One region of the Pseudoalteromonas sp. DSM 26666 genome, then DNA from elsewhere that is predicted to be linked to it. Evidence: predicted binding sites of a transcription regulator. Region 1 holds the regulator's gene; each other region holds the start of a gene.
What was found. The regulator LexA, encoded in region 1, represses DNA repair genes until DNA is damaged. The targets are predictions, from matches to a motif close to TACTGTATNNNNATACAGTA.
Positions count from the first base shown of each region.

Region 1 (7,485 bases):
CCAGCCCATTGCTTGGGTCGTGGTGCCTCCTGGGGTATTTAGCAATGGCCACATGGCTTCAAACGTCGGCCACAATACTTCATTTGTCATGGCGTTGTTATCCGCACCTCCAAGCCAAGGCACAGAAAACATGCGAGCATAAAAAAGCGCCCCAAAAAATGCCATGAAGAACATCACTTCTGAAAAAATAAACCAGCTCATACCTTGCCTAAAAGAACGGTCCATTTGTGCAGAATAAAGCCCTTGATCAGACTCGTGTATGACATTTTTAAACCAGCTAAACAGCATGTAAAGTAGTACAGCTATACCTACGTATAACAAGTAAACGCCATTACCACCCTCTTTGCCCATATCCATTACGGTTAAGGCTGCGCCTACCGCAATAAAAAATAACGCAACTGCCCCAACTATTGGCCATGGACTTTGCTCTGGTACATAATAATGTTCATATTTTTGATTCATTTTATTTGCTCCTAGTTTTTCACTAGTTTTATAAGCTAGTTATTACTGGCTACTAGCCTCTCGCTAATATCAAATACGGTATAAGACAGGGTTAACTCTTCTACATCACTGGGTAATTCAGTATCTACATAAAACAATAATGTAAACTCCAGCTCTTCACCTGCCTTTAACGGTTGCTGATCAAAGCAAAAACACGCTATTTTGTGTAAATACTTGGCCGCTTTTCCTGGTGCTACCGACGGTATAGCCTGCATTACTTTATCTTCATTGCTGTTATTTTTAGCGCTAAACTTAACTTCACGCATGGCCCCAGGCTTTACATCTACACTGTACTCTTTAGATTTAACTTCAAAAGGCGCACCACTTTGCGCATGCGTAGTGAAACTAACGCTGACTTCTCTATTTTCAGTGACCAAGGTACTTTGCTGTGCCTGCTCTAACGAGGGCTTACCATTAAGCCCCGTTATATCGCAAAACACGTCATACAAAGGGACCATGGCAAATGCAAATGCAAACATTGCAATGCAAATCACCACCAGCTTTTTTAATAACGGCAAGTGAGTCATTATTTAATGTCCGGCGGCGTTGAGAACGTATGATAAGGCGCAGGTGAATCAACTTCCCATTCAAGCCCCTCAGCTCCATCCCAAACTTTTGCAGGCACTTTGTCGCCCCCTTTTGCACATTTATACACAACCACCACAAATAATAATTGCGATAAACCAAAGGCAAACCCACCTATACTAATAATGGCGTTAAAATCAGCAAACTGTAGCGCATAATCTGGAATACGGCGTGGCATACCGGCTAACCCAACAAAATGCATTGGGAAAAACAGCACATTTACACTTATTAACGACAACCAAAAATGCCATTTTGCTAAGGTAATATTGAACATGTTTCCGGTCCATTTTGGCAGCCAATAATAAGCCCCCGCCATAATAGAAAACACCGCGCCCGTTACGAGTACATAATGAAAGTGTGCAACCACAAAATAGGTATCATGATATTGGAAATCGGCAGGTGTAATCGCTAGCATCAACCCCGAAAAACCACCTAAAGTAAACAACACAATAAATGCGATACTAAACAGCATTGGCACTTCAAAGCTAATAGACCCGCGCCACATAGTCGCTACCCAGTTAAATACTTTTACGCCGGTAGGTACCGATATCAGCATAGTCGCGTACATAAAAAACAACTCACCCGCCACGGGCATACCAGTGGTAAACATATGATGCGCCCACACAATAAAGCTCAACAAGGCAATGGAGGAGGTGGCATACACCATAGAGGCATAACCAAATAGTTTTTTACGTGAAAAGGTGGGAACAATCGTAGAAATAATGCCAAAGGCAGGCAAAATCATAATATAAACTTCAGGGTGACCAAAAAACCAAAAAATATGTTGGAACATCACCGGATCGCCACCACCAGCGGCATCAAAGAAACTGGTCGCGAAGTATTTATCGGTGAGCACCATAGTAACTGCACCAGCAAGTACCGGCATAACTGCAATAAGTAAAAACGCCGTGATCAACCATGTCCACACAAATAACGGCAGCTTCATCCACGTCATACCCGGAGCACGCATATTTACTATGGTGACCACCACATTAATGGCCCCCATAATCGAACTAATACCCATAATATGCACAGCAAATACAAACATTGCTGTGTTGTCGTTACTATAAGTGGTGGAAAGCGGCGCGTAAAAGGTCCAACCAAATGCAGGGCCACCACCAGGCATAAATAATGAAGCTAATAGGATTAAAAACGCAAACGGTAAAATCCAAAAGCTCCAGTTATTCATTCTCGGTAAGGCCATATCTGGCGCACCAATCATTAGCGGGATCATCCAGTTTGCCAAGCCGGTAAAGGCTGGCATAACCGCACCAAACACCATTATTAAACCATGCACTGTGGTCATTTGATTAAAAAAGTGAGGATCAACCAGTTGTAGGCCCGGCTGAAATAACTCAGCTCGAATAACCATCGCCATTGCCCCACCAATTAAAAACATGGTGAGTGAAAAAATTAAATATAAGCTACCTATATCTTTATGGTTGGTTGTAAATAACCAGCGCTTAAAGCCTGTGGCAGGTTGATGGGCATGATGAGCCTCATTGGTATTAGGTTGTTCTGCAATGCTACTCATTATTTAGCCTCCCCATCAGCATCCAGTGCCGCTTGTATCTCGCTCGGTTGAATTACATCACCAGTGTCATTACCCCACGCGTTGCGTTTATAGGTAATAACAGCTGCTATTTGCTTGATTGATAATTGCTTTGCGAAAGACTGCATAGCCGTACCCGGTTTACCGTGGAGCAAAATATCTATATGCCCTTTGATATCACCTATGACTATTGGGCTGCCTTTAAGAGCCGGAAAAACACCTGGTAAGCCTAAGCCAGTTGGTTGATGGCACGCCGCGCAGCTCGCCATATAAACCTGCTCACCAAGCGCCATCAGCTCTTCTTTTGGTACAACTTGGTCTAATAACGCAGCGTCTGCCTCAGCTGCTTTTTGTTTGGCTTGTTTAGCCTCTGCTAACCACGTTTTGAAGTCTTCTTCTGTTTTAGCTTCTACTACAACAGGCATAAAACCATGATCTTTACCGCAAAGCTCTGCACACTGCCCACGGTAAGTACCGACCTCATTAATATTGGTCCATGTTTCGTTAATAAAGCCAGGGTTTGCATCTTTTTTAACGGCAAAGTCAGGCACCCACCATGAGTGAATAACATCATCTGAAGTCATTAAAAAACGTACTTTTTGATTAATTGGTAGTACCAGCGGTTTATCTACTTCAAGTAAATAATTCGGGTTTTTATCAGCAAGGTTGGTTATTTCATTTTGAGGGGTAGCTAGCATGGAATAAAACTCAACGTCCTCCCCCATATACTCGTAATGCCACTTCCACTGTGAGCCTGTAATTTTAATGGTGAGATCAGCTTTGCTGGCATCCTCCATGGCAATTAAGGTTTTAGTCGCAGGAATGGCCATAACAATTAATATGACAAAAGGGATCGCAGTCCACAGTATTTCTACTTTGGTGCTTTCATGGAATTGGGCAGGGACAGCCCCTTTAGATTTGCGATGATGAATGAGTGCCCAAAACATAATGGCAAACACGATCACCCCAATCACACAACATATTAAAAAAATAGTCATGTGCAGTTGGTATACATTATTACTTATATCGGTTACGCCTTTACGCATATTATATTGGCTATTAGCAAGCACATTCTGCGAAAAAACAAACAATATAAGCCACAAGGAAGAACTCAGCTTACCCATGTGACGGCTCCTTTGATGCTATTGCTGACGCAAAGCGAAGAGGCATACGGCTTAAACGCCTATTCGTTATTTTTATTTTTTATAAGGGTGCTGGATTTAGTAAATGTGTGTTCTCAAAACGACTAAGCTGTGAGTTATTTTTATTCCAGCTCTTTAATAACTAGTTAAAAAATAAACAATAAGCAAGGTGAGTATGAAAAATAAACAAGGTGTATTTTTTAAAATGCGCAGCTAAAAAAATAGCAACTAGTCAGGCAATTAATCTAAGAGTCAGGTTTAGTAAGGGGTGTATTGAAATTACAGGATAGAAATATAAAAAATTGTTAACTTAAAAAAGCAGAGTAAATTTGTTTATTTATAAAGTATTTAGTGATTTTATTTATGATAGGAGAAGCACTTAACAACATATAGTCATACATTTGATAAGTTAGACATTGTGCTGCTAACAAACCCAGCGCCTAATCACTATTAAGCGCTAAATTATGCTTTAATACTACATCCAGTCAGCGTTACGAATAACACCTACCGCTAAGCCTTCAATATTGAACGACTCATTTTCTAAATCGACCTCAATAGCTGAAAACTCATCATTTTCAGCATGTAAGAGTACTTTTCTGCCCGCTTTTTCTAAACGCTTCACGGTTACATCGTCGTCAACACGGGCAACAATAACTTGTCCATTTTCGGCAACTTGGGTTTTATGCACAGCAAGTAAATCACCATCCATAATACCAATGTCTTTCATACTCATACCGTTAACACGCAATAAAAAATCGGCCGCAGGTTTAAACATTAAAGGGTCAATTTTACAGTGGCTTTCTACATGCTGTTGCGCCAATATTGGCTCACCGGCAGCCACCCTGCCAATTAAAGGTAAGCCTAACTGCTCTGGCTCCTCTTCTTCAACAAGCTGAATGCCCCGACTCGCGCCTGGCTTCATTTTAATCACACCTTTTTTGGCCAGTGCTTTTAAGTGTTCTTCTGCAGCATTCGCACTTTTAAAACCCAGTGTTTGTGCAATTTCGGCACGTGTAGGAGGCATACCAGTGTCTTTAATAAACACTTTAATGAGTTCGAGTATTTGCGCTTGGCGTTTCGTTAATGGTCGCATACAACTGGTTTTCCATACAGTACAATTAACTGTGAGTATATACAGTTATTTAAAAATCGCAAATATAAATTAATGCTTTATATGTCGTTATCATCAAACAATAACCTACTTTAAAAGCAGGGTGATAAATGTAATTATTAGCAACGCATTATCATATTAATAAATTTTAATTCTCAATTACTTATCCAAGGAGCTAGCATGAGTATTTGGCATCAACCGATTACATTAGAGTTTTGTAAGCAATTAGATCAAGGTATTACAGGCCAAGGGACACTCATGAAAACCATGGGAATAGAGATCAGTGAAATTGGTGATGACTACTTAGTGGCAACTATGCCGGCAATTCCAGAGCATCATAACCCTATGGGTATCGTTCATGGTGGTGCAAATGTGGTGCTTGCTGAAACAGTAGCAAGTTATGCCGCTAATTTTGTGGTTGATTTCAATCGATTTTATTGTGTTGGCCAAGAGATCAGTGCAAGTCATTTAAAGGCATCACGCAATGGCACATTAACGGCCACAGCGAGAGCTTATCATATCGGCAAACGCAGCTCGGTTTGGGATATTAAAATAACCAATAGCCGCAATGAGCTTTGCTGCGTATCACGGATGACCGCAGCCGTAGTTGAGCGAAAAGGCTAGTAAATCAATTAACCAAGGTTGAAGTTAAATTACTTTTCGAGAGGGTAAATAGTAATTTCTACGCCTGCACCAATTGCAGATATACGTAACAAGGTATCTGCATGTAAGGCTTGGTTAAAGCATTTTGGCGAAGTGCCAGACTCAAACCCAATATCGAAAGTTCTGCGTGAACAACTCAACCATTGCTTTAATGCATTGCGTGAACACGACTCGATTAACTCACACAAGTGATTAATCGCTTTATCTGGCGTGGTTATTTCACCTGCAACCTCAATGCGAGCAAGTTGACGGTATTCGTCTTTATCATAATGTAAAATAGTTGCGACCTTTTTTAAATCAGCAACTAATACGCTAATATCTTGCTTTGACTCAAGCTCTAGATCTACATTTAAAAATTGAATTTCCGACATTATCTCGTTTTTACCCTCTATTAATTTCATTGCAAACTTTAACGCAGTTTTACCGTTATACCAAATCAACAACGCTGGAATCACTGCATTAACGCATTTTTAGCGTTAGCCTATGAATATTGCCCACTATTTACTCCTAAAAAACGCCCTACACAAAATACGCAAATTAAAATTAAAGCATGCCGGTGGCAGTTTACTTTTTTATTCTAGGCCTTAAACTAGGCGCTCCTGTAGTTCACGTATGTGATGGATATGATTCGGTTTATTTTAGCTTTGTTGGCTTGCTGTGCTTGTTTTTCAGCAATGGGCGAACAATTTACGCGGTTTTCGAGTGCCAAAAAGCACTTAATTAATACCCTTCCCGAAAACGCTAAAAGTATTTATTGTGGTTGCGATATAAAAAAACAAGGCAAAAAGTTAGTACCCGATCCTACCCATTGTGGCTACGTGCCTCGCAACACACTAACCCGCTCAGGCAAAGTAAATCAACGTGCATTGCGAATTGAATGGGAACATATTGTCCCTGCATGGGAATTTGGTCACCAGTTACAATGTTGGCAAGATGGTGGGCGTAAAAACTGCCGCAAAGTTAGCGCTAAGTTTCGCATGATGGAAGCCGATATAAACAATTTAGCCCCTGCAATTGGTGAAATTAACGCCGATCGCTCAAACTACCGCTTTGGCATGTTAGCCCAAAACGCGACGCAATATGGTCGCTGTGAGGTTAAAGTTAATTTTAAACAACGTGTTGTTGAACCGCCTGTTCATGCACGTAAACGCATTGCCGATGCGTACGCTTACATGCAAAAAACGTATGGTTTAAAAATTTCAGCTAAACAACAAAAGCTATTTAATGCTTGGCAACAACAAGCTTATGCTGCTAACACAAATAGTAAAAAGCTGTAAGTTTAAATTAAAAGCGTGTAACACACGCTTTTAATTAACCTATAACGCTTGGTGTGGTCCAAATATTTCGTAGTGAATGTTTGAGCTTTGCACACCTAAATCAAGTAGCTGGTCTTTTACGTAAGCCATAAATGATGCTGGTCCACACAAATAAAATGCCCCTTCGCTAATAGGTAATGATGCCTCAAGCACCGTTAAATCCATTAGCCCAGTGAAATCACACTCCTCGCCACCTTGATTAAACCAAGTAAATGTTTTTAGCTGTGGATGCATTGCCGTTTGCTGCGCTAAATACCCTTTAAATGAAAATTCGCGGCTGTTTTCACACGCGTGCAAATAACTAATCGCTTGATTTTTATCACCACTAAGTAGCGTTTGCAGCATCGCCATCATCGGGGTTTGGCCAACGCCTGCTGAAATAAGTACCACTGGAGTTGCCTCATTTTTTAAAATGAAGTCTCCCGCTGGCGGGTATAACTCTACTCGTGCGCCTTGCTCTAGTGAGTGTAAATAATTAGACACCACGCCAGGCTTTGGTTGGCACTCTTTTTTAACGCTAATACGATAGTTTTTAGCATTGCTCTTTTGCGAAATAGAATACTGGCGGATCTCTTCATATTCTGCGCCCTCAGGCTTAACTTTAATGCCAATGTA
Region 1 covers NZ_FPAR01000011.1:27,285-34,769, reverse strand. The annotation lists gene BM380_RS15990 (cytochrome c oxidase subunit 3) at 1-462, opposite strand, end outside; gene BM380_RS15985 (cytochrome c oxidase assembly protein) at 498-1,028, opposite strand; gene ctaD (cytochrome c oxidase subunit I) at 1,028-2,620, opposite strand; gene coxB (cytochrome c oxidase subunit II) at 2,620-3,762, opposite strand; gene lexA (transcriptional repressor LexA) at 4,256-4,873, opposite strand; gene BM380_RS15965 (PaaI family thioesterase) at 5,072-5,515, shown strand; gene BM380_RS15960 (hypothetical protein) at 5,545-5,925, opposite strand; gene BM380_RS15955 (endonuclease) at 6,178-6,831, shown strand; gene hmpA (NO-inducible flavohemoprotein) at 6,871-7,485, opposite strand, start outside.

Region 2 (7,485 bases), on a different contig from region 1:
ATAAGCGTAATAATTGCGTGCATGATTTACCCTACTAAATTAGCGGTGATAATGGCGATTGCCATAAACGTACAGGTTGATACCCATGAACGGGCCGAAAAGCGAGACATACCACATACGCCGTGACCACTCGTGCAGCCATTCGCTAACGTGGTCCCCGCACCGACCAAAAGCCCTGCAATAATAATCATCCAAGGCGATAAGTTTAATTCGCCTACTAACAGCTCAGGGGCAAATAATTGTATAAATACACCTGCTAGTAATAACCCCATCACAAAACACAGTTTCCAACGAGAAGCTGCTGCCAGTGGATTAAAAATTGATTTTATAAGCCCTGAAATTCCCGCTACTTTACCAAATAAAACCAGTAATAACGCGCAGGCTAGACCAATTAACCCACCGCCAATAGCCCCAGATAGTGGTGTGAATTCGGTTGTCATCGTTTAAATCCTCCAAGCAAGGGATACACCCAATCCTGATTGTTCCATTGAAATTGATAGTTGTTGATTAGGCGCTAAATAGTTTGCACCTGTTACATTTTTAGAGGGTGAATAAAAAGCCATTGCGTTAAATTCTACCGCGTCACTAAGCGCATGACTAATGCCTGCTGTAAAATGCCATTCTTGCACACCGGGCGCTAAAATATTAAATAAAATGTCAGATGATGGAATGGGTTGCTCAGTATAAGAAGCACCAAACCTAATTTTTTGTTGCTCAGTGCGTTGCCATTGATAACCCAGTTTATAAATACTCATATCGTGCCAACCAAAGCCTGCTCCGGCTTCAGCCCCTAGTGGCGCTGACATTAAATTAGTGATAGGGTTGGCGATACTTTTTACTTCACTGTAATTTATTTTTTGCCAATCAAACACCACTTGGTGCGATGGTAAAAACTGCCAAGCGGTACCGAGCTGAATAGAGCTTGGTAAATCAAACCCGCCTTGCTCTGCAAACAGGCCGCTGTAACGGTCAAATTCATCCATAGACACTGATGAACGGTAACTGGCGCCCCAGCTAAATGACGAATTAATAATGTGGCTGATCCCAAGTTGCATTCCAATGCCTGTGCTGGTATCAACGCCATTATTAGACAGCGCCTCTGGCTTTTGCGAAAAGGCGGCAAAATTTGCCAAACCTTGTGCTTCAAATTGTTGCACTACATAAATAGCAGAAACACCTAGGCGTATTTGTTCATTTAATTGATAGCTCATGGTTGGACTGACAAATAACTGTTTTAAGTCAACACCAGTGGTGCCGCCATAAAATGTGCCTTGAGGGGCAGAAGCAGCCACATATTCTGTGTTCATTCCGCCGTTACCGTAAACTAATAGGCCAATATTAATGCGCTCATTTAATTGATGGCCAATAGCAAATTCGGGAATTGCAAATAAGCTGTTATCACTTTTTTTGGTTGTTGCGTCCAAATACAGTGCATTGGGAAAGTATTCATCGACCTTTGCAGCGGTGTAGTTACGCTCAGGAGCAAATAATTCTATGCCTACCGACATTTGCGTGCCATTAGCTGAAAAAGTAGCCGGGTTATTTGCACCCGACATTAATTCTTCTGATAACGCTACACCAGCACCTGCCATGCCTTTGTGAGTCATACCGTAGCCATGAGTAAAATAGCCATTCGTTGCAAATACATTAAATGTGCTTAACGCAGAGGTGAAAACAAGGCCTGAGAGTAACTGTTTTTTCATTTAAATTGAGACTAAGTAGAGAAAGTTGGAGAACAATAGCTAACTTTTTATATTCCAAAAAAGAACTTTAAAAGATTATATATACTAAAAAAGCATATTGTTTGTGGATGAGGAACAGGTAAATGAAAGGGCTTACAAAGGAGGGTTAAATACACTGGAGTAAAACAGCATTTTTAAGCGCTATTTTACTCCAGCCAAGTAATTACATTGACTCTAACTTCATACCGCGTGTCTCTTTAATGTATTTAACTACAAAAAACACACTAATAAACGCCGAGAGGGTATAAAAGCCATAGGCGCCTGCTAAACCAATACTACCTAGCATGATAGGGAAGGTCATAGTAATAGCAAAGTTAGCTATCCACTGCGCACTAGCAGCAACTGCAAGCGCGGCGCCGCGAATGCGGTTATTAAACATTTCACCAAGCAGTACCCACACAATTGGGCCCCAGCTTAAACCAAAAAATACCACAAACAGGTTAGCCATTATTAAAGCAAAGGTACCCATATTTTCGCTAAGTGCTAACTTGCCCGCTTCATCAAGGCCTGCACTGCCAAAGGTGTAGGTAAGTGCACTTAAACTAATAAACATACCTATACTACCTACCAGTAACAATGGCTTACGTCCCACTTTATCAACTAAAGCAATAGCAATAAAAGTAGACAAAATATTAGTGGTACCCGCAAGCACGTTTATAAACAGTGATTGTGACTCATCAAAACCAGCGGCTTGCCAAAGCTCTGAACCGTAATAAAATACCACGTTAATACCAACAAATTGTTGAAACACTGACAAGGCCACACCCACCCAAACAATAGAGTGTACCTTTTTACTGCCATCGATAAATAAATCGCGAATACTTGGTTTTTTATCGCTTTTCAGAGACTGCTTAACGTCATTGATTTGCGCATCAGCATCATCGTTTGAAATTTTATTAAATACAGTTTTAGCGTGTTTAAGCTTGCCTTGTGCGACTAAGTAACGCGGTGACTCAGGAATAAACAAGACCCCAATTAAAAATAAGCCTGCAGGAACCAGTTCAGCCCAAAACATCCAGCGCCATGCTGCTAAGTCTAACAGTAAAATACCCTCGGCACCGCCTGCGGCATTAGCAATTAGGTAGTTACTTAAAAAGGCAGCAAACAGACCCAGCACAATAGCAAGCTGCTGCAGTGTTGCTAAACGGCCGCGTAAGCTGGCAGGTGCTACTTCTGCAATATAAGCCGGCGCTAAAACAGATGCCGCACCTATACCTAATCCACCAAATAAGCGGTAAAAAATAAACTCAGCTGAGCTATCAGCAATACCAGAGCCAAATGCACTGATAGCAAATATAAGTGCAGTGACAATCATAATAGCGCGACGGCCAAATTTGTCAGCTAATGGGCCAGCAGCTAAAGCACCCAGCGCACAACCAAGTAAAACAGAGGCAACATTAAACCCTGTTGCTACACTGCTTGAGTTAAATGTATTACCTAATGCCGATACAGTGCCATTTATAACGCCTGAATCAAAACCAAATAAAAAGCCACCAATGGCGGCAACAGCCGATATAAAAATAACGTATAAAAGTGAGCACTTTGTCTGTGCGCTTTGCTCACCTTTAGTTGCATGCTGTGTTGTCATGTTGTTCAATCCTAATTTTTATTATGTGTAATGAAGTTAAAGTACCACTAATAATTTGCGGGCAACCTTAGCACAGAGTAATCACGCTAAAAAAGATATTTCAATAGTAATACGTATGCATAAATAAATTAATTGAGTTGCGCGAGGGTCTGTTTATCTTTTGAGGTTGAAGTTTCAGCAGTGTGTTTGGTTTTTAAGCAAAATAGATCTTTTGCCATGTGAATGCCCGTAAATAGGTACTAACGCTTCGTTAATGTTAAACACGCACTGCTTGAAGGGTTCTGCTATCTACACAGGTGAAGATAAGGGCCAGGGTATAAAAAGGGTGCTCGGTTTTAACTTAGTTTATTAAGTAACAAACCTCGCTGAAATTAAAGCGCCCGAGATTGAATCAATTTAAATTCTAAAAGGCTATTAACTCCCAATTGGGTTGCTAAAAGCGCTCAAATAATTATACTGTTTTTATATACAGTATTGGCGGTTGTTATGAGAAAAGAGTTACCAGCAAAATATTATTTGGCACATTTTAAAGAGCTAATAGGCTTTGTGAGCGATAAATGTATGCATTTACTTGAGCAAAAGCACATTACATTTATTAATAAAATAAACACCCTCGACGAGCAAAGCCAATGCATGCTAGCACGTATTTATTCTCGTAAACCTTATTTAGTGCAAACTCAGTCATTAAATTATGAAGAGATTATTTCGCCTTATCAGGCACTTTTTAATTTAAAAACAGCTGGGTTAATCTGTGAACCCTCACAAGCAGACGCTAAGCAACTGCTTAGTCATCTAACAAAGCCGGCCTTAATTGAGTTGTTATCTCAACAAGAGCAGCCACCATTATTTAAAAAAAGTGCTGCTAAAAGTTGTTTAGTTGAAGTCGCTATTTCATTTTTTGAATCTAAGCCAGAGCGTCTTTCGCATTTGTATAATCAGTACGTGATCAATAATAGAGATGAGTGTTACCAGTATTTTGAGTTTTTGTATATTGGCAGGCTCAGTGCCGGTGATGTGAATCATCAAAACCGGTTTGTACTAAGAGACTTAGGGGTAACTCCTGTTAGGCAAGGGCATAATGAAAGTTTGTCTCGCTTTGACTCAATTGAGGAAGCGCAATCTAACTATGTGTTAAACCGTTTTCGGTTAGCCGTTAAAAACGCGAAAGATGACAATGAAAATGAGACGTTAGCAAAACAGTTAATAAATGAATTAGCAGTAGGGGTTGTAGCTCGAGAGCTAAAGAATAAGTTATTGGTCATACTTTATAAGCAACTAAAAACAACTAACCCTGTATTAGCGTTTGATGTACTCAATGCCTGCGAAGACGATGCGCACGCACTAGAAATTCAAATAAGAGAGCAATACCGTTTAGGTAATAAAGAATGGGTAAAGGCGCAACTTGAGAAAATTATAGAAAATCCGCTCACCGATGAGTTACTGTACTTTGCGGATGACTTTTTAATGCGCAAATTTAACAAGCAAACACGCTCACGGCTTAGTGAAATGTTAGCCAGTACACGCTGTATTATAGAGGTTGATGAACTTTACCGTGGCGATGTTGAGTTAGGTGTAAGTGATCACTACACTCGTCAAGGCAAACAGGTTTTTTATACTGAAAATACTTTGTGGCAAAGCTTATTTGCGCTGGTTTTTTGGCAGGAACTTTTTATTGAAACCCCGACACCGCCTTGTAATGAATTTGATATTTACCCGCAAGCCTTAAAAACAGACACCTTTTATTTAAATCAATCCTCACAAATAGAAGCGCGGCTAGCTGCGTGTAATAGTACCCAAAAATTGCTGCGTTTAGTGTGTAACCATGCAGCGAAGTATTATGAGCAACCAAATGGCTTATTTAGATGGCACAAAGATGTATTAAAGCCATTAGAGATGCTTATTTTAAACAGCCCGATAAATGCGCTATTAAGCCATTTAAAAAACATGGCAAAAAACTACCGACAGCTAAAAGATGGTTACCCCGATTTAATGATTGTTGATAACAATGCCGTTCATTTTGAAGAGGTTAAAGCGCCCGGAGATAAGCTTAAAAGAAACCAGCTAGTGAGTATCGATAATTTAAAAAGCTGTGGCTTTATCGTAAATATTGCAGCGGTGAAGTGGTATGTAGACCCTAACCGTATTTATAGTGTAGTTGATATTGAAACTACAGGAGGCCTCAAAGGCGGTAACCGCATTACCGAAATTGGTATTGTTAAAGTAAAGCAGGGCGAAATAGTTGATACATGGACCACATTGATAAACCCAGAGCGACCCATCCCTCGTTTTATTACCTCGCTTACAGGCATTAACGATGCCATGGTAAGCAATGCGCCCATATTTAGCGAGATTGCAGCGCCGTTACTGAATCAATTATCAGGCAGTATTTTTGTGGCGCATAATGTTAATTTTGATTATGGATTTATTAAAAAAGAGCTTGAGAGGATAGGGATTAATTTTAAAATGCCGAAACTGTGTACAGTCGTTGAATCACGTAAAGCATTTAAGGGGCTAAAGTCATACTCGCTGGGAAATTTATCTGCACACTTTAATTTAGACTTAACCAATCATCACCGTGCATTAGACGATGCCAAAGCTGCCGCGCAGTTATTATTACTGGTTCAGCAATCTGCAGATGAAAATATAGTTGCTGTTTAAAAAAGCAAAAAGCGCTACGCGCGCTTTGTTACTTTTTTCTCAAAGTCACTTTTTACAATGTCGAGTGCTTTTAAAACCTCTTCGGGCTCTACGTCGTGTTGTTCTAATATCATAATTAAATCAACAGCCAGTTTTATGTGCGTAGGGGCTTCTTCTAGCGGGTTACTCATTAATATCTTTCTTTTTAGCAATCTGATCAATCGCAAAGTTAATGGCAAGTTCAACGCGTTGTTCCATGTCCATACGATCTGTTTGGGTTAAATAAAACGCCATGTCTACATCGTATCGAATATAGCGAGGTGGTAACTGATTGAGCACGGTACAGCAAAAGTCAGCCATTACATCGTCGTTGTAACGCTCATTAAGTTTACGTTTTTCTATTTCTTCTAGAACGATTTTTTCGTAAAAGTTGTGTATGTCGTCATCTAAGCGCATATTCCTGTCACTCTTTTTTATTGTCTTTGTTGAGTCTATACCAAGGATTGTTATAAATCGAGAGCCGCTTTAAATAGTTGTTTACGGACACTGACTAAATCATTGATGTTACGCTGATAACCACCACCTAAAGCGCACATAAGCGGGATGTTTCGCTGCTTACAAAAGTTAAGAACGGCAAAGTCACGCGCGTATACGCCAGCCAAAGAAACATCAAATAAGCCAAGTTCGTCTTTGGTATAAATATCGGCGCCCGCATTATATAAAATAATATCGGGCTGGTGGAGGCGAACACATAACTCAAGAGCTTGCTCTAGTGTTGTTAAATACTCTGCATCTGTGGTGTTTGCAGGTAAGCCAAAGTCGTAGTTTGAGTGCTGTTTTTGCCGAGGAAAGTTTTGTTCACAGTGAATTGAACAACTAATTATCTGCTCGTGCTGTTGGGTTATTTGTGCTGTGCCGTCACCTTGATGCACGTCACAATCAAATATTAATACGGTGTCGGCTTGCTCCGTTGCAATAAGGTGGGCTGCAGCAATGGCTAAATCATTAAAAATACAAAAGCCACTGCCGTAATTGCTGTAAGCATGATGATAACCGCCACTTAAATTAGCCGCTAAACCACTTTTAATTGCACTTTCAGCGGCTTGAATGCTGGCACCAACAGAGTAAAGTGTTCGCTCAACAAGTTCAGGAGAGTGAGGGAATCCCATTTTCTTAACCGCTTTGTCAGTTAACGAGCCATTTAAAAAATCAGCGATGTACTCTGAGCTATGACACAATTTCAATTGCGCTGTTGTTGCTGGCGAAGGTGATATAAATTGGGTGTAGCCTAAAAATTCAACTTCATGCTTGAGCTGCTGATACTTTTTAATTGGAAAGCGATGGCGTTCAGGTAACTCTAATTGCGAGTACAGATAGTGATAATAAAGCTGCATTAGCGTAGCTGTTGTTTTTCTACTTGTTGAATTTTGTCTTCGGTGGCAGAAATTGCTTTTCTGCAACGGCCGAGTCGTGCATGAGTGGTTAAAATTTCTTGATTAAGTTTTTGTGCTTGCGCAG
Region 2 covers NZ_FPAR01000005.1:104,224-111,708, reverse strand. The annotation lists gene BM380_RS10705 (DUF6691 family protein) at 1-23, opposite strand, end outside; gene BM380_RS10700 (YeeE/YedE family protein) at 27-440, opposite strand; gene BM380_RS10695 (OmpP1/FadL family transporter) at 444-1,703, opposite strand; gene BM380_RS10690 (sugar porter family MFS transporter) at 1,906-3,330, opposite strand; gene BM380_RS10685 (exonuclease domain-containing protein) at 3,817-5,988, shown strand; gene BM380_RS10680 (YbaM family protein) at 6,003-6,158, opposite strand; gene BM380_RS10675 (late competence development ComFB family protein) at 6,151-6,423, opposite strand; gene BM380_RS10670 (histone deacetylase family protein) at 6,474-7,361, opposite strand; gene BM380_RS10665 (primosomal replication protein) at 7,361-7,485, opposite strand, start outside.
Region 2: the regulator LexA is predicted to act here: its motif matches at 3,785-3,804, upstream of BM380_RS10685 (exonuclease domain-containing protein).

Region 3 (7,485 bases), on a different contig from region 1:
TGATGCGATTTCGTTACTTGCACTGATCGCCTTTGAGAGAAAAGACTGGCTACAGGCAAAGGCAGCGTTTGAGGTGCTACTTGCAAGTATGGATGAGTCTGATACGCGCTATGCTATGATCAACCAACGTATTAGCGAAATCGATCTACAAATTGCTCAGCAAAACGTGGCAACCAGTGGCGATCAGTTAGCGGCTCAAAGTATTCAAGTTACCGTTGATATCGATAGCCAACTTGCAGACAAACAGCCCAATAATGGTATTTTGTTTGTGTTTGCTAAAGCGGCTAAGGGATCACCGATGCCTTTAGCCGTGGTCAAACTAACAGACTATAGCTTTCCAATTACGGTTGAGCTGAGCGATGCTAATGCCATGATGGCAGGGCTAAACTTATCGAGTGCGAGTGAAATTATCATTTCTGCGCGTATCTCTAATGATGATTCAGTTATGCCAAGCACTGGGGAGCTTGAAGGGCATTCTCAAGTGCTTGCTTCTAAAGAGGTGCGCCAAGTGCAACTGAACATTGATACATTAATACCTTAAGGATTTGAGATGTTAAAACAAGGCTTACTTTTATTATGTTTACTCACGTTATCGGGTTGTGCTCAAGTGCCTGAGAGTAAATATGATGAGCGCGATCCCATACAAAGTGTAAACAGACCTATTTATGACTTTAATATGGACGTACTTGATGCTTATATTTTAAGGCCTGCGGCAGTGGGTTATATAACAGTAACCCCACAGCCTGTGCGTCGAAGTATTGTGCATTTCACCGATAATATTACAGCACCGGTTGATATTATTAATGCGGGTCTGCAAGGAAAGCCAAGCAGTGCCGGAATTAATTTTGCGCGCTTTTTAGTGAATTCTACGGTGGGAGTGTTTGGCTTATTTGACGTTGCAAGTTCGTTAGGGCTTGAAGTAACTGATGAAGATTTTGGCCAAACCTTAGGTGTGTGGGGAGTAGGCGATGGTGCCTATTTAATGATCCCGGCAATGGGGCCATCAACTGCACGTAACTTAACCGGTGATGTTGTTGATAATGTGGTTTTACCTGAAATTGCACTGACTACACCACAAACAATCTTAGTGTTTGCGTTAAAGGCGGTTGAGGCAAGGGCGTCTTTAATGGCTCAAGAGGGTTTATTAAATGATTCATTAGACCCATACCTGTTTGTTAAAGACATTTACTTTCAGCGTCAGTTATATGAACTCTACGATGGCAATCCGCCAATAAAAGAAGAGCCTGAAGATTTTGACGAAGATTTCTTAGAAAGCCTTTGATAAAAATAAAAACGCCAGCAAATGCTGGCGTTTTATTTTTAGTTATTAATTACTAATGAGCGCTTTAATTATCAATCATTATCTGCATTTGTTCACTAACCCAATTAAGTGCTTCGTGGTAAGCATCAGGCACATCATCACCTAAGTTAAGCTGTTGGGCTTTATCGTTAGCAGCGTGCCAGTTACCCTGCTCATAGAGGGTTACTAAGTTTAAATACTCAGCAAGCAGCCCTTCATTGTTTAACAGTGCCGCTTTTATCTCATTTGAAAGCGGTAGCTTAAGCATTACACTGTCCATCTCTTCATCTAGTATGGCATCCATAAGCGACATCATGCCGGTTAAAAATGCTATTCCTGTATCTCTAAGTTTGCCATGTGAAATTGCTAAAAGCTCACAAAAACGCGCGCGTGTTAGCGACAACCTAATAAGCTCCAGAGGTTTGTCTGCAGAGACTTGTGCGGCAAATAATAAAGAGAGTAGTTTTTTTATTTCAGCCGCGCCCAATACAATAAGCGCTTGTTTTATTGTGTTTATTTCAGAGCGGCGAGCAAATGCTGCCGAGTTTGAGTAGCGTAGCAGCTTATACGATAAGTTAACATCACGCTCAAATACATCGGTGATTTTTTTAAGATCCATTTCTACGCTGGATGTTTCATAGAGTAGCTCAGCCAGTGCCATGCCCGATGGCGGTAATGCCTTGCTTTGCACCATTTCTGGTTTTGAAAAGAAAAAGCCTTGAAAGTATTCAAAACCTAGTTCAAAAGCTTGATTGTAAAGCGCGTAAGTTTCAACCTTTTCAGCAAGTAATTTTATGTGTGGATAAGGTTTTAAATCCTCTATGATCGTTTTAATGTTTTCAATATCACAAGTTAAAAAGTCGACTTTAATAATATCGATAAACGGATAAAAGTGCCGCCATACAGGTTGATGTGCATAGTCATCTAGCGCTAGCGTATACCCTTTTTCTTTTAGGTCTTTAACAATTGCCAATAAGCGTTTACCTGGCTGGACGGTTTCGAGTATTTCAATTACCACCCCATCTTTGTTTAAAAGGGTTGGGTAGCCTTTTAACAAGGTGTCTAAGGTAAAGTTAATATAAGCGGGTTTATTATCAGTTAAATCTTCTAAGCCAAAGTTAAATTGACTGCCTTCAATCAGTCGAGACGTGGCTTCATCGCCGTCAATATTTGGAAATACGTTATCAACTCCATCACGAAATAAAAGCTCATAGCCAATTAGTTCTTTATTGCGATCTAAAATAGGTTGCCGAGCAGCGTAAAAATACATATAAGATTCCGAAAGAGTAGAAATTGATTAACATTGTAATAATATATTGGAAAACATTCAAAATAGCATCGGTAAAATGAATATTATTAATAAAATACTATGGTTGGTTTGGTATTTCTTAATCTAATTTTATTGTTTTTCATTTTATTTGTTGCAAAAGTGAGCTAACCGATGGTTTTTTATCTACTTAAATGAGCGGGTTGGAGTTATTAGCAATTACCGTGTTATAGTTCAGTAGAAAGCTTTTATTCCAATACTGTCTTAATTATAAGATTTCAAGAGTCATTATTTGGATTAAAAGCCTGTTATTACTTATTTAAGTGGAGGCAAATTTGGAAACAGGAATGATTATTTCACTGGCATTATATTTTATTGTAATGCTGGGAATAGGACTATACGCATATAAGCAATCTACCAGCGATATATCAGGGTATATGCTAGGTGGTCGTAATTTAGCCCCCAGTGTTGCTGCCTTATCAGCGGGTGCATCAGACATGAGTGGTTGGTTACTTATGGGCCTACCTGGCGCAATGTACTTGTTTGGGCTTAGCAAGGTTTGGATTGCTATTGGCTTAGTGTTAGGCGCATGGGCAAACTATTTCTTAGTCGCCCCAAGACTGCGTGTTTATACTGAAAAAGCAAATGACTCTATTACCATCCCTGATTATTTTGCAAATCGTTTTGATGATAACAAGAATATCCTTCGTGTGATCTCTGCAATTGTTATTATTGTGTTCTTTACTTTGTATACATCATCAGGCGTTGTCGCCGGTGGTAAGTTATTTGAAAATTCATTTCAGATGAGTTACGAAATGGGTTTATACATCACCACGGGTGTGGTTGTTGTTTACACCTTATTTGGTGGCTTTTTAGCGGTTAGCCTAACAGACTTCGTGCAAGGTTGTATTATGTTTATCTCCTTGCTTGCAGTACCTATCGCTACTTATATGATGCTTGATCAGCCATTTATGGATACTTTAGCAAATGCAAATTACCAGCAGTTGTTAAGTTCACCAAAAGCCAGTGAAATCCATTCATTGAATATGCTTGATTGGTTTGCTGGTGGTTCTACCATTGCTATTATTTCTGCGATGGCTTGGGGCTTAGGCTACTTTGGTCAGCCACATATTATTGTTCGCTTTATGTCTATTCGCTCAGTAAAAGAAATGCCAACTATGCGTCGTATTGGTATGTCTTGGATGACACTATCTGCGATTGGTGCGGTATTTACTGGTTTATTTGGTGCTGCCTTTATGATTGAAAACCAAATGCCTATTGCCGATAAAGAGACCATTTTCTTAGTATTAGCTGAACTTATTTTCCACCCATTAATTGCTGGTTTCCTACTGGCTGCTATTTTAGCTGCGATTATGAGTACGATTTCATCGCAATTATTGGTGTGTTCAAGCTCGCTTACTGAAGACTTCTACAAGATTTACTTAAACCGCGATGCCTCGCAAACTGAGCTGGTGTTAGTAGGGCGTATTAGCGTAATACTGGTTGCGTTATTTGCTATTTACCTAGCGTATGACCGTAATAGTTCAATACTTGATTTAGTTAGCAACGCATGGGCTGGTTTTGGTGCTGCATTTGGTCCACTTGTCTTGTTTAGCCTTTACTGGAAACGTATGAACTTAAAAGGGGCTATTAGCGGTATGGTTGTTGGTGCTTTAACAGTGCTTGTATGGATTTATGCGCCTATTACCATTAATGGTGAGAGCTTAAGCAGTGTAATTTATGAAATCGTCCCAGGTTTCATTTTAGCGAGTATTGCTATTGTGGTAGGAAGCCTTGTGACAGCTGAACCGAAAAAAGAAATTACTGATCTGTTTGATGAAGTTGAATCGTCATTGTAACTGATTAGCTAACGTAAAGTGTTGGTTTTTATAAATGCCAATCAGTTTAACTGGTTGGCATTTTTTTATTGGCTGACCTTTAGAAAAGACCATTCATCTCGTTTAATCACCGATTACTTGCCTTTAGCTATTATTATTTAAAGGCATAAAAAAACTGAATTCGAATACCGAATTCAGTTTTTTAACAATTACTATTGAGCTTTTAAAAGTACTAACTCGCTGCTTTATCTTTTATATCCGCAACGTTATCTGACTTTGTTTTTTTAGCTTTAGTGGGTACTTCTTTACCACCTTTAAGTACGGCCATAAAGTCGTCTTTACTTTTTGCAATCTCCAGCGCGAGCGACTCAACCTGTTGTTCACTTAGTGGCACATCTACTTTTTCAAGCATGAGTTCTAGTGACTCGGCAATATCGAGCATTTTGTCATAGGCATCAGCTTCTTTTTTAGTAGTAAACGTCATGCGCTCGACTCCGTTTCGTTCTACAACATATTTAACAACAACAGCCATGATTTCTCCTGCTTACTTACGTGGCAATATGATTATTTTAAATCATTAGATTACTGTTTTTATATACAGTACAAGCTTGCGCGTGGTTTTGCAAGCTTTAGCCTTAGTTTATCTGCAGCTTGGTTGACAATAAAGAGTAACTCTACTTTATTTATTAAGTCACTTTATAACGCGTTGCAGTAAAGGAGTCGCAAGGAGTGATTGTTACCGTTAGTACTTAGTAACCACAACGTTATGTAAAAGTGCTGGGTGTAAATAATCAACGAATGTTCATGTAAGAACACAAAAGGAAATAGTATGAAATTAATTAAAATCATCTCATTAGCCGCTGCTTTATGTTTATTACCTATGGGTACCACCTTTGCGCAAAGCGATATGCTATCAGAGCAGATGCAATCAGCTGTGGTTAATATTAATACTGCTGATTTAAAACAGTTAATTAAGTTACCAGGTGTTGGCAAGAAAAAAGCACAGGCAATTATCGATTATAGAGAAACAAATGGTGATTTCGCATCACTTGAAGATCTAGCTAAAGTAAAAGGGGTGGGTAAAAAAATGCTAGCCAAACTTGATGGAAAGGTGGCGTTTTAACTTAAAAGGGCGCTATGCGCCCTGATCAAACTGTTTTAAGGCAGCACCAAGGTGCTTTTTAGCAAAATTAACATCTACGGGGGCGGTTAGTAGCGGGTAGCTTAAACCAGCCACAATCAAAAAGGGCACGAGTAGCCATCCTTCAAAAAGGGTAAATATTAAAAAAAATGGGCTTAGCAGCATAAGCTTTACAATACGCATTAACACTCTGTCACTAGGAGAGAGCATACTTAACGAGATCGCAATAACGGTTTGTCTTTGACGAACTTTTAAGTGTTTAAGTTCGTCAACGTGGCTTGAAAAAAAAGTAAACATATTAAAGTGACTTTTTAGAGATTAATCGACTGGCCACTAACGCAAAAAGTGTGGCGGTAAACAATACAAAAATAACTTCCATCCATGCTGGCATACTTAAGCCTGCAAATTGCCAATCTATGTTTCCGCAATCACCGGTTGCCTCAAAAAATTGCGGTATCCAATGATGTAATGGCATAAACTCTGGAAAATTCGGCTCAAACTCACAGCTAAATGCAAAGGGGTCAGTGGTTGTTTGCATTTCAATGTGTTCACGAGCTATTAGTAACCCCCATACACTTGAAACCCCCCACACTGTATAAGCGACAATACGGACTACGAGGTTGTTTGGTTTACTGGCGCCAATAATACCGGCAAAAAGTAAACCTAATACCGCGGTGCGTTGGTAAATACACATAATGCACGGTGCTAATCCCATGTTGTATTGAAAAAAGAGCGCGATGACTTCAAGCAGAAAAACAATCCCACTGAATAATAACCAAGGTGTACGTTGAGTACTTAGATTAGCAAGCCAGTTCATAACAAATCCGTATTTAAATAAGGGCTTAGATTATGACGTAGGATAAACAGCGGAGCAAGTAAAAGGGAAAAAGTGAGGAGCTATGAAATTTCCTAGCTCCTCAAAGTCGGGGAAGCTCTTAATGCCCAGAATTCGCTACAGGGATGTGGTGTTGTATTATCCCCCAGTCATAAAACAAACTGGTTATTTCACTCAAGCCAAAATAAGTCGCGCTTAACCCAACAAAGGTAAGCACAAAAGTGTAAGGTAAAGCCATATACACCATTCGACCGTAAGATAGGCGTAACACGGGAGCTAGTGTTGATGTAAGTAAGAATAAGAAAGCAGCTTGACCATTAGGGGTGGCCACGCTGGGTAAGTTTGTGCCGGTGTTTATCGCCACTGCAAGTAAATCAAATTGGTCTCGAGTTATTTGACCTGCTTTTAGAGCTGCAGCAACTTCATTTATATATACAGTGCCGACAAATACATTATCACTGACCATTGAAAGCAATCCATTAGCGATAAAAAACATCACCAATTGTAAGTGCCCTTCAAATGTTAGTACCCAAGTAATCACAGGAGTAAAGAGTTGTTGATCGATGATTACTGCAACCACACTAAAAAATACACAAAGTAGTGCAGTGAAGGGGAGGGCCTCTTCAAAGGCTTTACCGAGTTGGTGCTCTTCTATTATACCGGCAGACGACGTGGCTAAAATAATCACCGATAAGCCAATTAAGCCTACGGTTGCTAAATGTAACGCTAAGCCAGTAATTAACCAGATAGCGATTAGTGCTTGAATTGTGAGGTTAACTCTATCGCGTTTGGTGCGCTTTTTATCAAGTGTTTGTGCATGGTTTTTTAAAATAGCATGAATTGTTTCTGGCAGTTTTGCCCCATAGCCAAAGGTTTTTGTTTTTTCTAATAAAAAGGTTGTTAATAAGCCCGCAAAAAGCACGGGTAAAGAAACGGGCAGCATTCTTAAAAAGAACTCTCCAAATAGCCAACTTGCTCGCTCTGCAATAATTAAATTTTGTGGTTCACCAACCATAGTACACACGCCGCCAAGTGCGGTCCCAATCGAGGCATGCATCAGTAAATTACGTAAAAAAGCACGAAACTCTTCAAGCTCTTGACGGT
Region 3 covers NZ_FPAR01000005.1:268,159-275,643, reverse strand. The annotation lists gene ccmI (c-type cytochrome biogenesis protein CcmI) at 1-541, shown strand, start outside; gene BM380_RS11465 (MlaA family lipoprotein) at 551-1,282, shown strand; gene BM380_RS11460 (EAL and HDOD domain-containing protein) at 1,347-2,570, opposite strand; gene putP (sodium/proline symporter PutP) at 2,915-4,426, shown strand; gene BM380_RS11450 (YebG family protein) at 4,638-4,937, opposite strand; gene BM380_RS11445 (ComEA family DNA-binding protein) at 5,235-5,528, shown strand; gene BM380_RS11440 (DUF6170 family protein) at 5,541-5,843, opposite strand; gene dsbB (disulfide bond formation protein DsbB) at 5,845-6,363, opposite strand; gene nhaB (sodium/proton antiporter NhaB) at 6,482-7,485, opposite strand, start outside.
Region 3: the regulator LexA is predicted to act here: its motif matches at 4,989-5,008, upstream of BM380_RS11450 (YebG family protein).